3 regions of the Bacillus haynesii genome follow, and region 2 is predicted to be linked to each of the others. Evidence: predicted binding sites of a transcription regulator. Region 2 holds the regulator's gene; each other region holds the start of a gene.

Region 1 (7,511 bases), 1.3 Mb from region 2:
CCTATGCTCTGACGGGCGATTACCTGGAAAGCGACCCGAGCTGCATTTATATTCCGAAGGCTTTGCGCTGAAAAATGTGATGTACGTCACATTTTTTTCAGCATACTTGTATTACGGTATAGATGAGAATGATCATCACTATCAAAGGATGTGATCCCTCTGCATAAAAAAATTGATTTGAACGATTCCGTATACGAACTTTGCACATTGCATCCTGAACTAAAAGCCGTGATGAAGGAAGCCGGGTTTAAAAACATTACAAAGCCCGGCATGCTGGAAACGGCCGGGCGCATCATGACAATTCCAAAAGGCGCGCGAATGATGCAAATCGAATGGTCCTATATCTTAGATATATTGGAAGCACACGGATTTGACCCCGTTTGGAAAGGAGAAAAACAATGAGTGAAATCATTAACAACCGGGAAACACAGCAAGGTCTGCCAGAGGAAAAGAAGCAGCTTCTGAAAGAGATCATCATCGACCTTCATAAAGGAAAACCGCTTGCCGACGTCAAAAAACGGTTTGAAAAGGCATTCAGTTCAGTCAATGCCGAAGAAATCGCTCAGCTGGAACAGGCGTTAATGAAGGAAGAAGGCATTACACCTGAAGAAATCCAAGAGCTCTGTTCCGTTCACGCCGCTGTGTTTAAAGGATCGATTGAAGACATTCACCGCGCTGACGCCGACAAGCAGCCGGGCCATCCCGTTCATACATTTATGAAAGAAAATAAAGAAATCGACCTCCTTTTGAACTTTAAAATGCAGCTTCATTTGGAACGCTTCGAAAAAGATGATCATCGCGACAACATTCTCAAACTGCTCGCAGACTTAAACTTGCTCGCTGACGTCGACAAACATTACAGCAGAAAAGAAAATCTTCTGTTCCCCTATTTAGAAAAGTACGGAATTACAGGGCCCAGCCAGGTGATGTGGGCTGTCGACGATTTTATCCGCAAGAGCATTAAAGAAGTGAAGCGTTTGTTGGAGGAATATACGCCGGACAAAAAAGATGAGGTCATCCGTGAACTAACGTTTATCATTCAAGAAGGCACAGAAATGATTTATAAAGAAGAAAATATCCTCTTGCCGATGGCGCTCAGAACGCTGACAGAAGATGAATGGCTGAAAATCGCGGCAGAAAGCGACGAGATCGGATATTGCCTGACTGCTCCGGAAACGGTGTGGCAGCCTGAACGCCATCAGCTCAAAACAAGCGAAGAGGCGGCTGACGGATATGTCAGGCTCCCTACAGGTATTCTGTCCGTGGTTCAGCTTGAGCACATGATGAACCATCTTCCAGTCGATATCACCTTCATCGATGAAAACGATGTCGTCCGCTATTTTTCACACGGAAAGGAACGGATTTTCGCCCGGACAAAAGCCGTTATCGGCCGGACCGTCCAAAACTGCCATCCGCCGGCAAGCGTCCACATCGTCAATAAACTTCTTGACGACTTTAAATCAGGCAAAAAAGACGTTGAAGACTTTTGGATCAAATTTAAAGACAAATACGTGTTCATCCGCTATTTTGCCGTACGCGATGAAAACGGCCGCTATATCGGCACTTTGGAATTCACCCAGAACATCGCCCCGATTCAGGAGATTACCGGGGAAAAGAGAATTTTGAACACGAGCGATTGAACCATTCGACAGCCCGCTTCCATGCAGGCTGTTTTTTTGTCCTCCCTCTCCCCCTCCTAAAAATGTGACAAATTTGTGAAAAGCCGAAACCATGTGACAAATTTAACAAGGTACATTGCCTCCTCCATATATAGTGAGGGTAGCATCAATGACTCAGAAGGAGTGAACCAGCAATGAAAAAAAAGAAAAAGAGTCCCATTTCCAGGAGATTAAATTATTTCTCCCCTATTGAACACCATTCCAATCAACACAGCCAAACCACATATGAAGACCGGGATTGGGAAGATGTATACAGAAATAGATGGCAGCATGATAAAGTGGTTCGCTCTACCCATGGGGTGAACTGTACAGGATCCTGCAGCTGGAATATCTACGTCAAAAACGGGATCGTCACATGGGAAGGGCAGCGACTCGATTACCCTTCGACAGGCCCTGATATGCCGGACTTTGAACCGCGCGGCTGTCCGCGGGGAGCCAGCTTTTCCTGGTATATATACAGCCCGCTCCGCGTGAAATACCCGTATGTCCGCGGTGTGCTGATCCAGATGTGGCGCGAGGCGCTAAACAGCAGCAAAAATCCGCTGGAAGCATGGAAATCGATTGTCGAAAACCCTGAAAAAGCGAAAGCCTATAAACAGGCGCGCGGAAAAGGCGGATTTGTCCGCGCCGAATGGAGCGAAGTGCTGAAGCTGATTTCAGCTTCCCTTCTGTACACCATTGCCAAATACGGTCCTGACCGCAATGTCGGTTTCTCGCCGATTCCGGCCATGTCGATGCTCAGCCATGCAGCAGGATCACGCTTCATGTCCCTGATCGGCGGGCCGATGCTGAGCTTCTATGACTGGTATGCCGACCTCCCCCCTGCTTCACCGCAAATTTGGGGAGATCAAACCGACGTTCCGGAAAGCAGCGACTGGTACAATTCAGGCTACATCATGACATGGGGTTCTAATGTGCCGCTTACCAGAACGCCTGACGCTCACTTTTTAGCCGAAGCCCGCTATAAAGGAGCAAAAGTGATTTCGATCAGCCCGGACTTTGCCGAGTCCTCAAAGTTTTCCGATGATTGGCTGAGCATCAGACAAGGCACCGACGGCGCACTGGCCATGGCGATGGGCCATGTCATTCTGCAAGACTTTTATGTCAACCAGAAGACAGAACGTTTTATTGATTATGCAAAACAATATACCGATTTCCCATTTTTGGTGACTTTGAAAGAGGAAAACGGAACGTTCACAGCAGGCCGCTTCCTCCACGCTAAAGATATCGGGCGTGCGACAGAGCATGATGAATGGAAGCCTGCCGTTTGGGACGAAGACACAGATGGATTTGCAATTCCGCAGGGCACGATGGGCTCCCGCTGGGACGGCCAAGGTAAATGGAACTTGCGCATGGTTGATGAGGATTCAGAAAAACCGATCACACCTCGGCTTTCCATGCTTGGACATGAAGATATGATCGGCACGGTCAACATTCCTTACTTCTCACATAAAGGCAATAAAGTGCTTGAAAGACCGCTTCCGATCAAAAAAGTCATCCTGGACGGTGAGGAAGTCTTTGTTTCCACCGTTTTCGACCTGACTCTCGCCAACTATGGCGTCAACCGCGGAATCGGCGGACAGACGCCGGCATCATTTGATGATCCTGAACCGTTTACACCGGCTTGGCAAGAGCCGATTACTGGAATTAAAAGTGAAATGGTGATCAAGATCGCAAGGGAATTCGCGCAAAATGCGATTGACACAGAGGGCCGCTCAATGATCATTGTCGGCGCCGGGATTAACCATTGGTTCAATTCAGACACCATTTACAGAGCTGTGCTGAATCTTGTGCTTCTCGTCGGAGCCCAAGGGGTTAACGGAGGCGGCTGGGCCCACTATGTCGGCCAGGAAAAACTCCGGCCGGCCGAAGGATGGCAGACGATCGCGATGGCCAAAGACTGGGGAGGCCCTGCCAAACTGCAAAACGGCACATCATTTTTCTACTTCGCTACCGACCAGTGGCGCTATGAAGATCAGGAAATCAGCGGGCTCGCTTCACCAATCGCAAAAACATCGCGCTACAAGCACCACGCCGATTACAATGTGCTGGCAGCGAGACTCGGATGGCTTCCATCGTATCCGACGTTTGAGAAAAACGGCATCGACTTATATAAAGAAGCAGAAAAAGCAGGCGCTGAGAACGCTCAGCAAGTCGGAAGCTATATTGCCAGACAGCTTGAAGAGAAAAAGCTCAAGTTTTCGATTGAAGATCCTGACAATGAAAAGAACTTCCCAAGAAACCTATTTGTTTGGAGAGCCAACTTAATCTCGAGCTCCGGCAAAGGTCATGAATATTTTCTGAAGCACTTGCTCGGTACGACAAACGGATTGATGAACGATGATCAGGACAGCGTTCGTCCTGAAGAAATCACATGGCGTGACAAAGCGCCTGAAGGCAAACTCGATTTACTGGTCAATCTCGATTTCCGGATGGCGGGAACAGCCCTTTATTCAGACATCGTGCTCCCTGCGGCCACCTGGTACGAAAAACACGATCTCAGCAGCACGGATATGCATCCGTTCATCCACCCGTTTAACCCGGCAATCAGCGCGCCGTGGGAATCAAAGTCTGACTGGGATATTTTTAAAGCATTGGCAAAAGCGGTTTCCGATCTGGCTGAAGAAGTTGACATGGAACCTGTAAAAGAGGCTGTTGCGACTCCTCTTCTCCATGACACTCCACAAGAAATGGCGCAGCCGCTCGGGAAAATCAAAGATTGGAGCAAAGGCGACTGCCCTGCCGTTCCAGGTAAAACAATGCCGCAAATTCACGTCGTGGAACGGGATTACAAGCAGATTTTCAATAAGATGACATCGCTCGGGCCGAATGTTGTCAAACAGCCGTTTGGTACGAAAGGTATGAACTGGTCTGTTGAAGCGGAATATGATTCTCTCAAAAAAACGCTCGGCGTCGTAAAAGACGACACAATCGCCAAAGGCTGTCCTGACATCAGTGATGCAAGACAAGCTGCTGAAGCGGTATTGACTCTCTCTTCCACTTCAAACGGGAAAGTAGCCGTTAAAGCGTGGGAATCGCTTGAAAAAATAACGAATCTTGAGTTGAAAGATTTAGCTGAAGAACGGGAAGAGGAATGCTTCACATTTGAGCAAATTTCGGCTCAGCCGAAAACGGTAATCACCTCCCCTGCTTTCAGCGGTTCTGAAAAAGGCGGACGGCGCTATTCTCCGTTTACGACGAACGTTGAAAAACTGATTCCGTGGAGAACGCTGACCGGCAGACAGTCTTTTTACCTTGATCATGAAATGATGACAGAATTCGGCGAAAACATGGCGACATTCAAGCCGATCCTGATCCACCGCCCTTTCTTGAACAAGCGTCCGGATCAGGAAGGAAAAGAAATCGTTTTAAACTACTTAACACCGCATAATAAATGGTCAGTTCACAGCATGTATTTTGATTCCCTGCCGATGCTTACCCTTTTCAGAGGCGGGCCGACAGTCTGGATGAATAAAGACGATGCGGAAGAAACCGATATTCAGGACAACGATTGGATCGAGTGCTTCAACCGAAACGGAGTTGTCGTCGCACGGGCCGTGACATCACACCGGATTCCAAAAGGAATGGCGTTTATGCACCATGCCCAAGACCGGCATATCAATGTGCCGGGAACAAAGCTGACGAATAACCGCGGAGGAACCCATAACAGCCCGACCCGCATCCATGTCAAGCCGACGCAGATGATCGGAGGCTACGGACAGCTCAGCTACGGATTCAACTACTACGGGCCGACAGGAAATCAGCGCGACCTCAATGTCGTGATCAGAAAATTGAAGGAGGTCGATTGGCTTGAAGATTAAAGCGCAAATCGGAATGGTAATGAACCTTGATAAATGCATCGGCTGCCATACATGCAGCGTCACATGCAAAAACACTTGGACAAACCGTTCCGGTGCAGAATATATGTACTTCAACAACGTCGAAACAAAACCGGGCATCGGCTACCCTAAACAATGGGAGGACCAGGATAAATACAAAGGCGGCTGGGAGCTGAAAAAAGGCAAGCTCCAGCTCAAATCAGGAGCGAAAACTACGCGGCTCATGAATTTATTCTACAACCCGTATCAGCCGACAATCGATGACTACTATGAACCTTGGAACTATGATTATGAAACGCTGACAAACAGTCCGGAGAAAAAACACCAGCCTGTTGCAAGGCCGAAGTCTTCCATTACGGGAGACTTCATGAACCTTGAATGGGGTCCGAACTGGGAAGACGATCTTGCCGGCGGCCACATTACAGGCCTTCAAGATCCAAACGTCAAAAAAATGGAAGAATCGATTAAGACTGAATTTGAAGACGTCTTTATGATGTATCTGCCAAGGATATGCGAACACTGCATCAATCCTTCCTGCGTCTCCTCCTGTCCGTCAGGAGCGATGTACAAACGCGAAGAAGACGGGATCGTTCTCGTCGATCAAAATGCGTGCCGCTCATGGAGACACTGTGTATCATCATGCCCTTATAAAAAAGTGTATTTCAACTGGCAGACAAACAAGGCGGAAAAATGCACATTGTGCTTCCCTCGCCTTGAAGCAGGACTGCCGACAATCTGCTCTGAGACATGCGTGGGCAGAATCCGCTATCTCGGGGTCATGCTTTATGACGCAGATAAAGTCGAAGAAGCGGCTTCAGCCGAAAATGAAAAAGATTTATATCACTCACAGCTGGAGATTTTCCTTGACCCGAATGATCCCGCTGTCGCAGAAGAAGCAAAAGCTCAAGGCATTCCGCTGGAGTGGATCGAAGCAGCGCAAAAATCTCCGATCTACAAAATGATCATCGATTGGAAAATCGCTCTGCCGCTGCATCCTGAATACCGGACATTGCCGATGGTATGGTACATTCCTCCGCTCAGTCCGATTATGAATATGTTCGAAGGAAAAGGAACAGCCCAATCAGCGGAAGATATCTTCCCGGCCATTGATGAAATGCGGATTCCGATCGAATATTTGGCCAATTTGCTGACTGCCGGTGATACACACCATATTAGAACGACATTGAAGAAAATGTCTGTGATGCGTATGTACATGCGAGCGACCCAAACGAACAAACAGATCGATTCAGCTCTGATTCAAGATACCGGATTGACTGAAGAGCAGATTGAAGATATGTACCGTCTGCTTGCGATCGCCAAATACGATGACCGATTTGTCATTCCGCAAACCCATCGCGAAGAAGTCGCGGATCTGTACATGGAACAAGGAAGCTGCGGATTATCGTTTGCCGGAGGACCCGGCTCTTGCCAAAACATATAACACTGGAGGGAAGCTTCATGGATGGAACAGACAAACAAACCGTTTTTGCCGCTCTTTCTTACCTCCTCTCCTACCCTGATGAAGAGTGGAGAAAAGAACGTTCCGAATGGCAGCAGATCATCGGCGAAATCGAGCATGAAGCGCTGAGAGGGCATCTGCTTGCCTTCTTGGAAAGCGCGGCTTCCTATTCGTCTGAGGAATTGATCGAAACCTACGTATATACGTTTGATTTCGGCAAAAAAACAAACCTTTATGTCACCTATTTCAACTCCGGTGAACAAAGGGAGCGCGGAATTGAATTGCTGCAGCTGAAAGATCTGTATCAGCAGTCCGGTTTTCAGCCGACAGACAAAGAGCTGCCGGATTATCTGCCGCTTATGCTTGAATTTGCTGCAGTCGCCGATCATGAAAAAGCTGCGGCTGTCTTCCAAAAATACGCAGCAAACCTGGAAGAATTGAGATTGCAGCTTTCAGAAAATGAAAGCATCTATACGCCGCTATTGGACGGATTAATGTTGATTTTAGAGGAAATTGGTGTTGAAAGGAATGTAC
Region 2 (7,511 bases):
GTGAATGCTGCGAAAGCGCTCAGTTTTGCCCGGGGCATACCGCTCGTAGGCGTGCATCACATTGCCGGTCATATCTATGCCAACAGGCTTGTTCAGGACATTCAATTTCCGGCGATTGCCCTTGTCGTCTCAGGCGGTCACACCGAACTCGTGTATATGAAAGAGCACGGCTCATTTGAAGTAATCGGAGAGACGCTCGACGATGCTGCAGGCGAAGCCTATGACAAAGTGGCGAGAACGATGGGACTCCCTTATCCGGGAGGACCTCACATTGACAAACTTGCGCAAAAAGGCGAAGCAAATGTGCCGCTGCCGCGCGCATGGCTTGAGGAAGGCTCTTATCATTTCAGCTTCAGCGGATTGAAGTCAGCAGTCATCAACACGCTTCACAACGCTTCACAAAAAGGGGAAACGATAGCTCCGGAGGATTTGTCAGCCAGCTTTCAGGAAAGCGTCATTGATGTCCTCGTGACAAAAACGGAACGCGCTGCGAAAGCTTATGGCGTCAAACAGGTGCTGCTCGCCGGAGGAGTTGCTGCAAATAAAGGGCTGAGAGCGGCGCTCGAAAAAACGTTCAGCAGCCATCCGGAAATCGAGCTTTTGATCCCGCCGCTCTCGCTATGTACGGACAATGCCGCCATGATTGCCGCCGCAGGTACAGTTGCTTTTGAAAAAGGAATCAGGGGAAAATACGATATGAACGGTCAGCCTGGCTTAGATTTGACGTCTTATTGAAACCTCACGTTTTGTGAGGTTTTTTTGCCCCCGGAAAAGTTATTAACAGGTTATTAACATATATCCACAGCCTTGTGCATAATGTCAAAAACCTTAATTTACAGAGCCTTTTTACCTGTTAATAATGTGCATAAATATTATGTTTTTTGTGGATATTGTGGGTAAATCGCTTTCTTTCTTTTAAATAAAGGATTTTATTTGTGGACAAAAAAACCGCTCCGGCTTGGAGCGGTTCATCCTTTATTCATTTGTAGAAAGTGTTTCCCATTCGGATAACAGTTGTTCGAGCTCCTCATTCAGCCGTTCATTTTCAGAATGGATTTCCTGGACCTTCTCGTGGTCTTGGAAGACGTCGGGTTCACACAGGAGCTCTTCATTCTTTTCGATCTGTTCTTCAATGGCCGTAATTCTAGTTTCGATTTCTTCAATCCTGCGCTGTCGCTGGCGTTCTTTTCTTTTCAGCTCTTTTTCTTCTTCATAGCTCTTTTTTGTGCCCGGTTTTTCGGAAGCGTTTTTCTGGCGCTCTTCCGTCTGTTTTTCTAGTTCTTTCAGTTCAAGCTGCTCCGCTTTTTTTTCTGTGTAATAATCGTAGTCGCCTAAATATTCTTCTGCTTTATCGCGGGAAAGCTCCAGTACTTTTGTCGCGATCCGGTTGATAAAATAGCGGTCATGGGACACAAATAATATCGTTCCCGGGTAATCGATTAAAGCGTTCTCCAAGACTTCCTTACTGTCCAGGTCGAGATGGTTTGTCGGCTCATCAAGGATAAGGAAGTTCGCTTTTTGCAGCATCAGCTTTGCGAGGGCAAGCCTGGCTTTTTCGCCTCCGCTTAACGCGTGTACAGGTTTTAATACATCTTCTCCCGAGAACAAGAAGTTGCCGAGGCAGGTCCGGATATCCTTTTCATTCATCTCCGGATATTCGTCCCAAAGCTCGTCAAGCACGCGTTTTGACGACGTCAATTCAGCCTGCTCCTGATCATAGTATCCGATTGAGACATGGGAGCCCGTCGCGATTGTTCCCGACACCGGCTTTAGCTTTTGAATCAATGCTTTCAAAAGGGTTGACTTGCCGATTCCGTTCGGCCCGACTAGCGCAACGCTTTCCCCGCGGGTAATGCGAAAATCCAATGAACGGAGAAGCGGGGGCTGCTCCTGATAGCTTACCGTCAGGTCTTCCACTCGCAGTACATCGTTTCCGCTTTGCCTAGTAATTTCAAAGCGGAATGACGCCGATTTTTCATCTCCAAGCGGTTTGTCCATGATCTCCATCCGTTCAAGCTGCTTTCGTCTGCTCTGCGCCCGTTTCGTCGTCGAAGCTCTTGCCAGGTTCCGGTCGACGAACTCCTGCAGTTTGGCGATTTCGTCCTGCTGCTTTTCGTAAAGCTTTGTTTCCCTTTCCAGCTGCTCGGCTTTTAATTGGAGATAAGAGCTGTAGTTCCCGATATATTTTTTGCTTTGTGCCCGGGTAATCTCGTAAACTTGGGTAACCACTTTGTCAAGAAAGTACCTGTCATGGGAAACGATTAAAATCGCTCCGCTGTAGTTTTGTAAATATTGTTCAAGCCATGTCAGGGTATCGATATCCAAGTGGTTTGTCGGTTCGTCCAAGATGAGGAGGTCCGGTTTTGTCAAAAGCATTTTTCCGAGGGCAAGCCTTGTTTTTTGACCTCCGCTTAAGTCCTGAACGCGGACGGAGTCATCAAATCCCGCAAAGCCGAGCCCGTGCATAACGGATCTGACTTCTGCTTCATATTGGTAGCCGCCTTTGTCCTTGAACTCCTGCTGAAGCCTGTCATACGTCTTCATCAATGATTCAAGCTTGTCCGGTCCGGCTTGCGCCATCTTTTCCTCGATCGCGCGCATTTCTTTTTCCATTTTTTTTAGAAAATCAAATACCGACAGCAATTCCTCTTTAAGCGTCAGCTTGGAATCGAGGCCGGAATGCTGGTCAAGGTAGCCCATCGTCAAATCCTTCGGTTTGATAATGTCCCCCTTTTCATATGAAAGCTTTCCTGCGATAATCTTTAGGAGAGTCGATTTTCCGGCGCCGTTGCGTCCGACGATCGCAATCCGGTCCCGAGATCTGACTTCGAGTTTTATATTCGTTAAAATCGTATCGGCTCCAAACGATTTTGAAAGCTGGTTCACTTGTAAAATCATCATGATCTTTCACCTCTTGTCTGCTATTTTAAGTGTAGCTTATCACCGCGCAGTCAGCAAACAATTAAGTGAAGTCTGGAAGATTTTAGCCGAAGAAAAAGACAGAACGAAAAAAATAGTGTATGATCGTTATAAGGAGAGTTAAGAACATGAATGAGTTTACACATTTTAATGAACAAGGCAGAGCCAAGATGGTTGATATAAGCGAAAAGGAAGCTTCAGTGCGCACAGCTGCGGCTGTTTCAAGCGTGTCAATGAATCGAAAAGTACATGAAAAAATCAAAAACCGGGAAATCGGAAAAGGCGATGTATTGGCGGTGGCGCAAGTGGCCGGAATCATGGCCGCAAAACAGACATCCGCCATCATCCCGATGTGCCACCCAATCGCTCTGAAAGGAGTCGACATCACCTTTCGTTGGGAGGAGAAAGAACAGAAGAGCATCCTGCATATTCAATCTAAAGTCAAGACCAAAGGGAGCACAGGTGTGGAAATGGAAGCGTTAACTTCCGCCTCCGTATGTGCGCTGACCGTATATGACATGTGCAAAGCGGCGGATAAGGGAATGGTGATAGGACCGACCTTTCTTCTCGAAAAGACAGGCGGGAAAAACGGTGACTATAAAAGGGAAAAAGCTGATGTAGACATGGAGGATTAGTTTATGAACATGGATCATTCAAAAATTCCGCAAGCGACAGCGAAACGGCTGCCATTATACTATCGTTTTTTAAAAAACCTTCATGCATCCGGAAAACAGCGTGTATCTTCCGCTGAGTTGAGCGATGCCGTCAAAGTCGATTCCGCGACCATCCGCAGGGATTTCTCGTACTTCGGCGCGCTCGGAAAAAAAGGATACGGCTACAATGTCAATTATTTGCTGTCCTTTTTCAGAAAGACGCTTGATCAGGATGAAACGACGAACGTAACGCTCATTGGCGTGGGGAATTTGGGGACAGCCTTTCTCCATTACAATTTTATCAAAAACAATAATACAAAGATCGCCATGGCGTTTGACATCAATGAAGAAAAAATCGGAACCGAGGTCGGCGGCGTTCCCGTCTATGATCTGAATAAGCTTGAAGAGCATATGACGGATGATGATATCCCGGTCGCCATTTTGACGGTTCCAGCTCAAGCTGCACAGTCGATTACAGACAGGCTGGTGGCGCTTGGCATTAAAGGCATTCTTAATTTTACGCCGGCCCGCTTGAATGTGCCGGAACACATTCGCATTCATCATATAGATTTGGCGGTTGAACTTCAGTCGCTGGTGTATTTTCTGAAACATTATTCAATGCAGGAAAAGTAAAACGGAAAACGAAAAATAAAGGAAAGGGGGCAGGCTTTATGCCAATCGGTCCTGGAAGCTTTATTTTAATCGTCGTGGTGGCGCTATTGATATTCGGCCCGAAGAAACTTCCCGAGCTGGGAAGAGCGGCTGGAAACACGCTGCGGGAGTTTAAAAATGCGACAAAAGGTTTGGCTGACGACGATTCCGATAAAAAGAAAGAAGATCAGTAGGATAGGATGACATTTATGAAGGGAAAAGAAATGTCGCTGATAGAACATATCACAGAACTACGCAGACGGCTTGTGATCACTTTTTTCTTTTTTGTTTTATTTGTTGCGGCAGGCTTTTTTTTGGCAAAGCCGCTGATTATCTATCTGCAGCAGACGGATGAAGCGAAGCTGCTGACGCTTAACGCGTTTAAGCTGACCGATCCTTTATTTGTGTACGTGCAGTTTGCGTTCATCATCGGTGCCGTCTTGACTTCGCCGCTTGTTTTATACCAGCTGTGGGCTTTCATTAGCCCGGGGCTGTATGAAAAAGAACGAAAAGTGACGCTTAGCTATATTCCGGTATCGATCATTCTTTTTTTAGGCGGCATTGCCTTTTCTTACTTTATTTTATTTCCGTTTGTCGTGGACTTTATGACGAGAGTCTCAGATGATCTGAATGTTAACCAGGTCATCGGAATTCACGAATATTTTCAGTTTCTGCTTCAGTTGACGCTTCCTTTTGGCTTATTGTTTCAGATGCCTGTGGTCATCATGTTTATTACAAGGCTCGGGCTCGTGACGCCGATGTTTTTGGCGAAAATCAGAAAATACGCATATTTTGTGTTGTTCGTCATCGCGGCGCTCATTACACCGCCTGAGCTTTTGTCGCATTTAATGGTCTCAGTGCCATTGCTCATTCTTTATGAAATCAGTATCGTGATTTCAAGAATATCCTACAGGCAAGCGCAAAAAACAATGATTCAAGAGGAAAATCAAGCGTTTTTGAACGACCATACAAAATAAGAGCCATTCTTTTTTCAGAATGGCTCTTTTCCTTCACATAAAAGGCTATTGATCTTTTCGCTTCATCCTGCCGGCCATGGCGAACATTTTAAAGGAAATGCTGATATTATAGGCTGCGAAAAGCATCAGCAGGATCGTATAAAAAGACCACATGTTTCCGGGCGAGGTTGCCGCCAGATACGTAAACAGCACACCCGTTAAAAAATAAATCACTCCCCAGAATTTAGGGCTTCTCATCATAGAAATCCTCCAATAATCATTTGCATTTTCTCGACGTGTTCCAAATATTTTTCAATAGGCTCCCGGAATGTCTGCAGCAAGACGACGAAAGTATTCATGGCGACATGGGCGAAAATGGGCACGATAATCCGGTTGGTTCTGACATATAAAAAAGCGAATGTGAATCCCATTGCTGTATAAATGAGCAAATGGCTGAAATCCAAATGGACGACCGAGAAGAGAACCGAACTGAACAAAGCGGCAATGAAAAAATTCGTTTTCTCATAGATTGCACCGAAAATGATCTTTCTGAAAATGATTTCTTCAAGAATCGGACCGAATACAGAAGAGACAAACACCATCAGCGGCAATGCGGTGATGATTTCCATGATTCGCTGCGTATTTTCGGATTCCGGGTTGACCCCGAACAAGTACATTTCGATCGAAGCGGCAATTGACTGCGAAAACAAAGCGAGAAAAACGCCGGCTACCGCCCATCCGATTGACGCGCCAACCGATGCTTTTGGACGGTTGCGAAGCGTCGTCTTCGGGACCGTCCGCAAAATCAGCAGCACGATGACGAGACAGAGAGTAAACGCGATGACAGACCAGACGCCCGCCAATGTAAGCTGGGCTTCAGCTTTGGGCTGTCCTCTGCCCACACCCAAAAAGTAGAGAAGAGGCAAGCCGACATAGGCCGACAATTGCATGAGAACGTATGCCAATATAATAAACCAGTATTGTTTTCTCAAGCTTTATGTACTCCTTTTCTAAAAATCTAAATCAGACTATGTTTATTGTAACACACTCTTTTTAAATTATAGGATGATAAGGATATGCGGAGAAATGTAAGCGCAAAAAAATTTGACCTTTTCACTTGAAATTGCCTGGGAGATTCTTTATTATAAGAATTGTGTTAGCACTCACCGAGTGCGAGTGCTAAAATTACATATGAAAATATTGAGGAGGTTGTTTCATTGTTAAAGCCATTAGGTGATCGCGTTGTCATTGAGCTCGTTGAGTCTGAAGAAAAAACTGCTAGCGGAATCGTACTTCCTGACTCCGCAAAAGAAAAACCACAAGAGGGTAAAGTGGTTGCAGCCGGTTCAGGCCGTGTGTTAGAGAGCGGAGAGCGCGTTGCATTAGAAGTTAAAACAGGCGACCGCATCATCTTCTCAAAATATGCAGGTACCGAAGTGAAATATGAAGGTACTGACTACTTAATCTTGCGTGAAAGCGACATTTTAGCTGTTATCGGCTAAGTCATAAATAAAAACGAGACAATTATATAGGAGGTTCGAATAACATGGCAAAAGATATTAAGTTTAGCGAAGAAGCCCGCCGTTCAATGCTGCGCGGTGTAGATGCATTGGCGGATGCTGTAAAGGTAACTTTGGGACCTAAAGGACGCAACGTCGTTCTTGAGAAAAAATTCGGTTCTCCATTAATCACAAACGACGGTGTAACCATCGCGAAAGAAATCGAGCTTGAAGACGCGTTCGAAAACATGGGCGCAAAGCTTGTTGCTGAAGTTGCGAGCAAAACAAACGATGTTGCCGGTGACGGTACAACAACAGCGACAGTTCTAGCTCAAGCGATGATTCGCGAAGGTCTTAAAAACGTAACTGCCGGCGCTAACCCTGTAGGCGTGCGCAAAGGTATCGAGCAGGCTGTGGCTGTAGCTGTTGAAAGCCTGAAAGAAATCTCTAAACCAATCGAAGGCAAAGAATCAATCGCACAAGTTGCTTCAATCTCCGCTGCTGACGAAGAAGTCGGAAGCCTGATCGCTGAAGCAATGGAGCGCGTCGGCAACGACGGCGTCATCACAATTGAAGAATCCAAGGGATTCACAACAGAGCTTGAAGTGGTTGAAGGTATGCAGTTCGACCGCGGATATGCGTCTCCTTACATGGTGACAGATTCCGATAAGATGGAAGCGGTTCTTGAGAACCCGTACATCTTAGTAACAGACAAAAAAATCACAAACATTCAAGAAATCCTGCCGGTGCTTGAGCAAGTCGTTCAGCAAGGCAAGCCATTGCTTCTGATTGCTGAAGACGTTGAAGGTGAAGCTCTTGCAACATTGGTTGTC
Region 3 (7,511 bases), 690 kb from region 2:
TTTTTCTCGAGACCTTTTGCGCGTTGCAGGTTCATGACGTCGATCTCGTAATCCTTCACGTGTTCTTCAAGGCTTGCCGCAAGCTTAGGCCCTTCGGTGCGCTTCACGCTGATGAAGTTCTCGATGCTCATCGTGTCAAGGACTTGGCCGCCGAAGCGTTCGGCAACGATTCCCGTGCGGATGCCTTTGCGGGCCGCATAGATTGCTGCGCTTGCGCCGGCAGGTCCGCCTCCGACAACGAGTACATCGAACGGATCTTTATCGGAAAGCTCAGACGCATCTGTGCCGCTGCCCATCTTCGCAAGAATTTCTTCAAGCGTCATTCGGCCGCTTCCAAAGGATTCGCCGTTCAAGTATACGGTCGGCACAGCCATAATGTTTTTGCTTTCGACTTCTGACTTGTATGCCGCACCGTCGATCATCGTGTGTGTGATGTTCGGGTTGAGCACGCTCATCATGTTCAATGCCTGCACAACGTCCGGGCAGTTGTGGCATGTGAGGCTGATATAAGATTCGAAGCGGTATTCGCCGCTGATGTTTTTGATTTGATCGATGATTTTTTGATCGACTTTCGGCGGTCTGCCGCTTACTTGCAAGAGTGCCAGCACCAAAGATGTGAATTCGTGACCGAGCGGAACCCCGGCGAATGTGACGCCTGTATCTTCTCCGGTACGATTGACGCTAAAGCTTGGCGTTCTGTCGAGCTGCGCCTTTTCAACAGTGATTTTTGATGACATGGAAGCCAGCTCTTCTACAAGAGCCAGCATATCCTTAGAGACACTGTCATCGCCTGTACTGACTTTAAGGACGATGTCATTTTCAATCATCTGCATGTATTGGTTTAATTGTGCTTTGATATTTGCTTCAAGTACCAATTGAATGCACTCCTTAGATTTTGCCTACTAGGTCAAGGCTTGGTGTCAGTGTTTCAGAACCTTCTTCCCATTTAGCCGGGCAAACCTCACCTGGGTTTTGGCGGACGTATTGAGCCGCTTTTACTTTGTTGATCAGGGTGCTTGCATCACGGCCGATACCGCCTGCGTTGATTTCAACAGCTTGGATCACGCCGTCCGGATCGATGATGAATGTTCCGCGGTCAGCAAGACCTTCTTCTTCGTTCAGCACTTCAAAGTTGCGGGAGATCGTTTGAGACGGGTCGCCGATCATCGCGTAAGTGATTTTGCCGATTTTCTCAGAGCTGTCATGCCATCCTTTATGTACGAAGTGAGTGTCTGTAGAAACAGAGTATACTTCGACACCAAGTTCTTTTAAAGCAGCATATTCGTTTTGAAGATCTTCAAGCTCAGTCGGGCAAACAAATGAGAAATCCGCTGGATAAAAGCAGAAAATGCTCCATTGGCCTTTCAGATCTTCGTGTGTAACATCGATAAACTCACCGTTTTTGTAAGCTTTCGCTGCGAATGGTTGTACTTCTTTTCCGATTAGAGACATAATATCGTCCTCCTGAATGTAGTTTAAGAGAAATAAAAATTGTAAACTTTATTTCTCTGTAATTATTATAATTATATACAAATTATCAAATAATAAATATTTTTTGTCAAGGGGAAAGACCTTTAATTTTTTGTTAAGTATTTCAGCTAAAGAAAAGAGTTGGAGTTTCATAACTTTGAAATAGTATGATTGGCACAAAAGATAGAGTGGTGAGAATGAAGAGACCTAATTGAAAACGAAAAGCCGTCGGAATGACGGCTTCTTTGGCTAAACGCCTTTATACGCGGAACGGTAAATCTCAGCAAGCTCCGAAACGAGCGGCAGTTTCGGATTGGCTGTCGTACACTGATCTTCAAAGGCGCGTTCGGCCATGAGATCCACTTTGCTTTCAAATGCGGCGGCATCCACGCCGTTTTGTTTAATGCTCATCGGAATTTTAAGCTCTTTGGCAAGCGAGATGATCTCCTGGATCAGGCTTTCAACGCCTTCTGAAGTTGTTTTTGCAGGCAGGCCGAGCGTTCTTGCAATCTCCGCGTAGCGCTGGTCGGCAACGAAGTGGCTGTATTTAGGAAATGCTGTGAACTTTTTCGGCTTCGCTGCATTATAGCGGATCACGTGCGGCAGAAGGATGGCGTTTGCCCGTCCGTGAGCGATGTGAAACTCCGCGCCAAGCTTATGGGCTAAGCTGTGGTTGATGCCGAGGAAGGCATTGGAAAATGCCATTCCGGCAATCGTTGATGCATTATGCACTTTTTCGCGGGCCAGCTCGTCGCTGCCGTTTTTGTATGCTCTAGGCAGGTATTCGAAGATCAGCTGGATGGCCTTCATGGCCAAGCCGTCTGTATAGTCGTTAGCCATGCACGATACGTATGATTCAATTGCGTGTGTTAATACGTCCATTCCTGTATCAGCCGTAATATGTTTCGGCACGGTCATGACAAATTGCGGGTCAATGATCGCGACGTCCGGCGTTAATTCATAATCGGCCAGCGGATACTTCGTATTCGTTTCTTTGTCTGTAATGACAGAGAATGAAGTGACTTCAGATCCTGTGCCTGATGTCGTCGGGATTGCGACGAATTTTGCTTTTTCGCCCAGTTTCGGGTATTTGACAATGCGCTTGCGGATGTCCAGGAATTTTTGCTTTAAGCCAAAGAATTCAGCATCCGGGTGTTCATAGAACAACCACATTCCTTTTGCGGCATCCATTGCAGAACCTCCGCCGAGGGCGATGATGACATCCGGCTGGAATTTGGCCATCATGTCGACGCCGTTCATTACTGTTTCAATTGAAGGATCGGGCTCGACATCAGAAAAAATTTCACAATGAACGTAATATGGACGCCTTCTTAAGTAGTGAAGGACGCGGTCTACATATCCGAGTTTCACCATTCCCGGATCGGTGACAATCAACGCTTTTGAGATGTCAGGCATTTTCGCTAAATATTGGGTTGCGTGTTTTTCAAAATAGATTTTTGGAGGCACTTTAAACCACTGCATATTGACATTCCTTTTCGCCACTTTTTTCGTGTTGATTAAATGAACAGCTCCTACGTTTGACGAGACGGAGTTCCCGCCATATGTGCCGCAGCCGAGCGTTAAGGAAGGCATATAGGCGTTGTAAATATCGCCGATCGCCCCTTGTGACGACGGTGCATTGACGATGATCCGCCCGGCTTTCATCCTTAATCCGAATTCTTTAACGGCTTCTTGATCGTTCGTATGAATCACCGCCGAGTGGCCGGTTCCGCCGAACGCCAGCATGTCCTCGGCACATTTTAATCCCTCTTGAAGCCCGCTGACTTTGTAGCATGCTAAAACAGGGCTCAGTTTTTCTCTGGACAGTGGGTCATCCGGACCTACGCCTTCTAATTCGGCGATGAGGATCTTTGTATCTTGAGGCACTTTTATACCGGCCATTTCAGCGATTTTGAATGCCGGCATGCCGACGATATCAGCGTTTACCGCGCAAGTATTTTCATTGATGACCAATTTCTCGACCTTTGATTTTTCGGTTTCATTTAAGAAATAGCAGTTGTTTCTTGTCAGTTCGGCTTTTACGTCTGAGTAGATGTCTTTGTCAATGATGACGGCCTGCTCTGATGCGCAAATCATGCCGTTGTCAAATGTTTTGGATAAGATCAGATCATTGACGGCTTGCTTCAGGTTGGCAGATTTCTCGATGTAGCATGGAACGTTTCCAGGTCCGACGCCAAGGGCCGGTTTTCCGGAGCTGTAAGCGGATTTCACCATGCCTGCGCCTCCTGTTGCGAGGATCAGGGAAACGTTCGGGTGGGTCATTAAGGCTTGAGTTGCATCCAGAGAAGGCGTTTCGATCCATTGGATGCAATTGTCGGGTGCTCCTGCCCTGATGGCTGCATCCCGAAGGATTCTCGCAGCTTCACGGCTGCATTTTTGGGCGGATGGATGGAAAGCAAACACGATTGGATTTCTTGTTTTGATCGCTATCAGGGACTTGAACATGGTGGTGGAAGTAGGGTTGGTCACCGGCGTCACGCCGGCGATGACACCGACAGGCTCCGCGATTTCAATGACTCCGTCGTGTTCGTTTTCATTGATGATGCCCACTGTTTTATCGTATTTGATATGATGGTAGACATACTCTGTGGCAAACATGTTTTTAATGATTTTATCTTCATAAACGCCGCGCTTCGTTTCTTCGACGGCAAGTTTGGCGAGAGGCATGTGCTGATCAAGGCCGGCAAGCGCCATCTGTTTGACGATCTCATCAATCTGCTCCTGATCAAAGCTGCGGAATTCTTCCAATGCCTTTAGGCCTTTTTCGACTAGCTGATCAATCATGTTTGAGGCATTTTGCTTTTGTTTCATGTCCTTTTCTTCGATTGCCATTGTAAACCCTCCAGTGAATGAATAGGAATTTGAATACAACAGGATGTCCAGGGATGAATGATGCCGGTATAGTTTGTGAAACATTTCACAAGTAAGATTAAAAATTTTTATCCCTGAAGTGAATCTTATGCGGATTGTCTGGTTTATTTTGGCATCAGTCCTCCTTTTCTGTGGCTGAATTTATCATATCACGAATTTTAAATATAAGTTTGTGAAATGTTGAACAAAGTATGAAATTCATTCTTGAGTAAAATAAGAATGCACCCCGAGATCCGGGGTGCAGCTTTTAATGCCAGTCCGTATGAAACACGCCTTCCATATCCGTCCGCTCATACGTGTGAGCGCCAAAATAATCGCGTTGCGCTTGCAGCAGGTTTGCGTTTGAGCGGCCCGTCCGGTAGCCGTCGTAATAGGAAAGGGCTGTGCTTAAGCACGGGAATGAGATGCCTGAGCTGATGCCTTCGCAGACGACCTTTCGCAAGCCGGACTGGTATTCTTTTAGTTTCTCAGCGAAGTCAGGTGCGACCAGCAGGTTGGACAGGTCCGGCTGTTTGTCGAACGCTTCGCTGATGAGATTTAAAAATTGTGCGCGGATGATGCAGCCGCCGCGGAAGATGAGGGCGATGTCCTTTAACGGCAGGTTCCATCCATTCAGGTCAGACGTCATTTTATATTGAGCGAAGCCTTGTGCATAGGCGCAGACTTTTCCCATGTATAATGCCTGTCTGACGTGGTCGATCCACACCTTCTTATCCAGGTGCTGTTCTTCTGTTTCAGGTCCGGCCAATACTTTTTCCGCAGCTGTCCGTTCGTCTTTTAATGATGACAGGTAACGGGCAAACAGGGATTCCGTGATAATCGATGATGGAATGCCGTTGTCGACGGCCTGCAGGCTCGTCCATTTGCCCGTGCCTTTTTGGCCGGTTTTGTCGAGGATGACGTCGATGAGCGGAGCGCCCGTTCGCTCATCCTTTTTCCGCAGGATCTCCGCTGTGATTTCGATTAAATAGCTTTTCAGCTCTCCTTGATTCCATGTGTCGAAAATGTCAGCGATTTCATCTATCGGCAAAAGAAGCTTTTCTCTTAAAAATGTATACGCTTCGGCGATGAGCTGCATGTCTGCGTATTCGATGCCGTTGTGCACCATTTTGACAAAATGACCCGCGCCTTTCGGACCGATGTAGACACAGCATGGATCTTCTCCCACTTGGGCAGCAATTTTTGTAAGAATCGGAGCTGCTTTTTCGTAGACGTCCCGATCTCCGCCGGGCATAATGGATGGGCCTTTTAAAGCGCCGACTTCGCCGCCGGAAATGCCGATTCCCAAGTAGCCGATTCCTTTTGATTTCAAACTGTCATATCTTCGTTCTGTATCTTCGTAGTGGGAGTTGCCGCCGTCCATGATGACGTCCCCTTCTTCAAGCAGAGGAACGAGCGAGTCAATGACAGAATCGACCGGTTTACCTGCTGTGACCATAAGAAAGATTTTTCTCGGTTTTTCTAAAGACTTTACGAAATCTTCAAGCTCATAGTACGGATTGACTGTTTGGCCTCCCGTTTTTTGGACGAGTTGATCGGTTAAATCCCTTGTGTAGTTATAGACGGCGACTTGTTCGCCTTTGCTTGCCATGTTCAGGGCGATATTGCTCCCCATGACCCCCAAACCTATGACACCGATTGTATTGCGCATGTAATACCTGCTCCTTCATTAAAACTTTTTTATACAAATAGACTTAACAATAAAGTAAATCCTAATCCGGCCACCGCAATAATTGTTTCAAGCAGTGTCCAGGTGGCAAATGTTTCTTTCATGCTTAGGCCGAAGTACTCTTTGAACATCCAGAAGCCCGCGTCATTGACATGGGAAGCGATTACACTTCCGGCCCCTGTTGCAAGCACAACCAGCGCAAGATTGACATCGCTTTGTCCGAGCATCGGAAGAACGAGTCCGGTCGTGCTTAATGCAGCAACTGTCGCGGAACCTAAAGAGATGCGCAGAATCGCGGCGATGACCCAGGCGAGCAAGATCGGTGACATGGCTGTTCCTTTGAATAATTCAGCTACATAGTCGCCTACTCCGCCGTTGATCAAGACTTGTTTGAAGGCTCCGCCGCCCCCGATGATCAAGAGCATCATTCCGATTTGTGTAATGGCAGTTGAACAGGAATCCATCACTTGTTTGATCGGGATCTTTCTGGCGATACCCATTGTATAGATCGCGACCAACAGGGAGATGACCATCGAAGTCGAGGCATTCCCGATTAAACGAACCGCTGCCAGCAGGCTGTTGTCTGCAAGTCCCATCGTTTCTTGAATGAGCGTAATAACAGTCGAAATAGACATGATAATGACCGGAAGCATAGCTGTGAAGACGCTGATGCCAAAGGCTGGCGTCTCTTCAAGCTTGAACGTTTTCTGCTCACCGAGTGAAGCGATGCTGCCCATTTTTTCAAATGATTGCGGGACGATTTTTTTCGCCAGTTTCGTAAATAAAGGTCCGGCCAAAAGAACGGTTGGAATTGCAACAATGATACCGTAGAGCAGCACTTCCCCGATATTGGCGCCGAGTTCTCCCGCGATAGCCGTCGGTCCCGGATGCGGAGGCAGGAAGCCGTGTGTGACGGATAAGGCCGCCGTCATCGGAATTCCAAGGTATAAAATAGAAATCTTCAATTCTCTTGAAATGGCGAATACAATTGGAATCAATAAAACCAATCCGACTTCGAAGAATAATGCAACCCCGATGATAAAGGAGGCGATGACGACCGCCCATTGGATGTTTTTCTCCCCGAATTTGTTGACGAGGGTCATCGCAATGCGCTGAGCGCCCCCTGAATCCGCGATCAGCTTGCCCAGCATGGCGCCGAGCCCGAAGATTAATGCGATATGGCCAAGCGTTCCGCCGAGCCCTTCTTCAATCGTTTTGACGATGTCGTCAAGCGGCATTCCGAGTGCCAAAGCAACACCGAACGATACGATAATTAATGAAACAAACGTATTCAGTTTTAACCCCATAATCAAAAGCAATAGTGCGACAATCCCGATTGCTACGATCACTAATGGCATGATAACGCCTCCAATTCTCCCCTATTTTTTGCTGGATAAGCTTCTTTGATAATTTGCAATTTGTGTATACTCGTTTTCCAGTGCTCGAGATAAGTTGATAAAGATCGGCATTAATTTTCTGT

Evidence for each region. The regulator Rex, encoded in region 2, represses fermentation and respiration genes when NADH is low (regulators of the CRP and FNR family bind a similar motif). The targets are predictions, from matches to a motif close to TTGTGAAATATTTCACAA.
Region 1: a site for Rex is predicted at 1,732-1,749, ahead of H2R00_RS05160 (nitrate reductase subunit alpha). Genes of this name have one in related genera too.
Region 3: a site for Rex is predicted at 4,397-4,414, ahead of adhE (bifunctional acetaldehyde-CoA/alcohol dehydrogenase). Genes of this name have one in related genera too.

What each region holds. Positions count from the first base shown of each region.
Region 1 is NZ_CP059494.1:1,065,286-1,072,796, forward strand. It holds gene H2R00_RS05145 (TIGR04053 family radical SAM/SPASM domain-containing protein) at 1-71, shown strand, start outside; gene H2R00_RS05150 (DUF1858 domain-containing protein) at 160-402, shown strand; gene H2R00_RS05155 (DUF438 domain-containing protein) at 399-1,640, shown strand; gene H2R00_RS05160 (nitrate reductase subunit alpha) at 1,814-5,500, shown strand; gene narH (nitrate reductase subunit beta) at 5,490-6,959, shown strand; gene narJ (nitrate reductase molybdenum cofactor assembly chaperone) at 6,977-7,511, shown strand, end outside.
Region 2 is NZ_CP059494.1:2,407,698-2,415,208, reverse strand. It holds gene tsaD (tRNA (adenosine(37)-N6)-threonylcarbamoyltransferase complex transferase subunit TsaD) at 1-735, shown strand, start outside; gene H2R00_RS11935 (ABC-F family ATP-binding cassette domain-containing protein) at 976-2,901, opposite strand; gene moaC (cyclic pyranopterin monophosphate synthase MoaC) at 3,048-3,554, shown strand; gene H2R00_RS11925 (redox-sensing transcriptional repressor Rex) at 3,558-4,205, shown strand; gene H2R00_RS11920 (twin-arginine translocase TatA/TatE family subunit) at 4,244-4,417, shown strand; gene tatC (twin-arginine translocase subunit TatC) at 4,424-5,200, shown strand; gene H2R00_RS11910 (YdiK family protein) at 5,246-5,437, opposite strand; gene H2R00_RS11905 (CPBP family intramembrane glutamic endopeptidase) at 5,437-6,171, opposite strand; gene groES (co-chaperone GroES) at 6,397-6,681, shown strand; gene groL (chaperonin GroEL) at 6,726-7,511, shown strand, end outside.
Region 3 is NZ_CP059494.1:3,102,182-3,109,692, forward strand. It holds gene ahpF (alkyl hydroperoxide reductase subunit F) at 1-875, opposite strand, end outside; gene ahpC (alkyl hydroperoxide reductase subunit C) at 889-1,452, opposite strand; gene adhE (bifunctional acetaldehyde-CoA/alcohol dehydrogenase) at 1,720-4,323, opposite strand; gene gnd (decarboxylating NADP(+)-dependent phosphogluconate dehydrogenase) at 4,610-6,013, opposite strand; gene H2R00_RS15445 (GntP family permease) at 6,043-7,389, opposite strand; gene gntK (gluconokinase) at 7,411-7,511, opposite strand, start outside.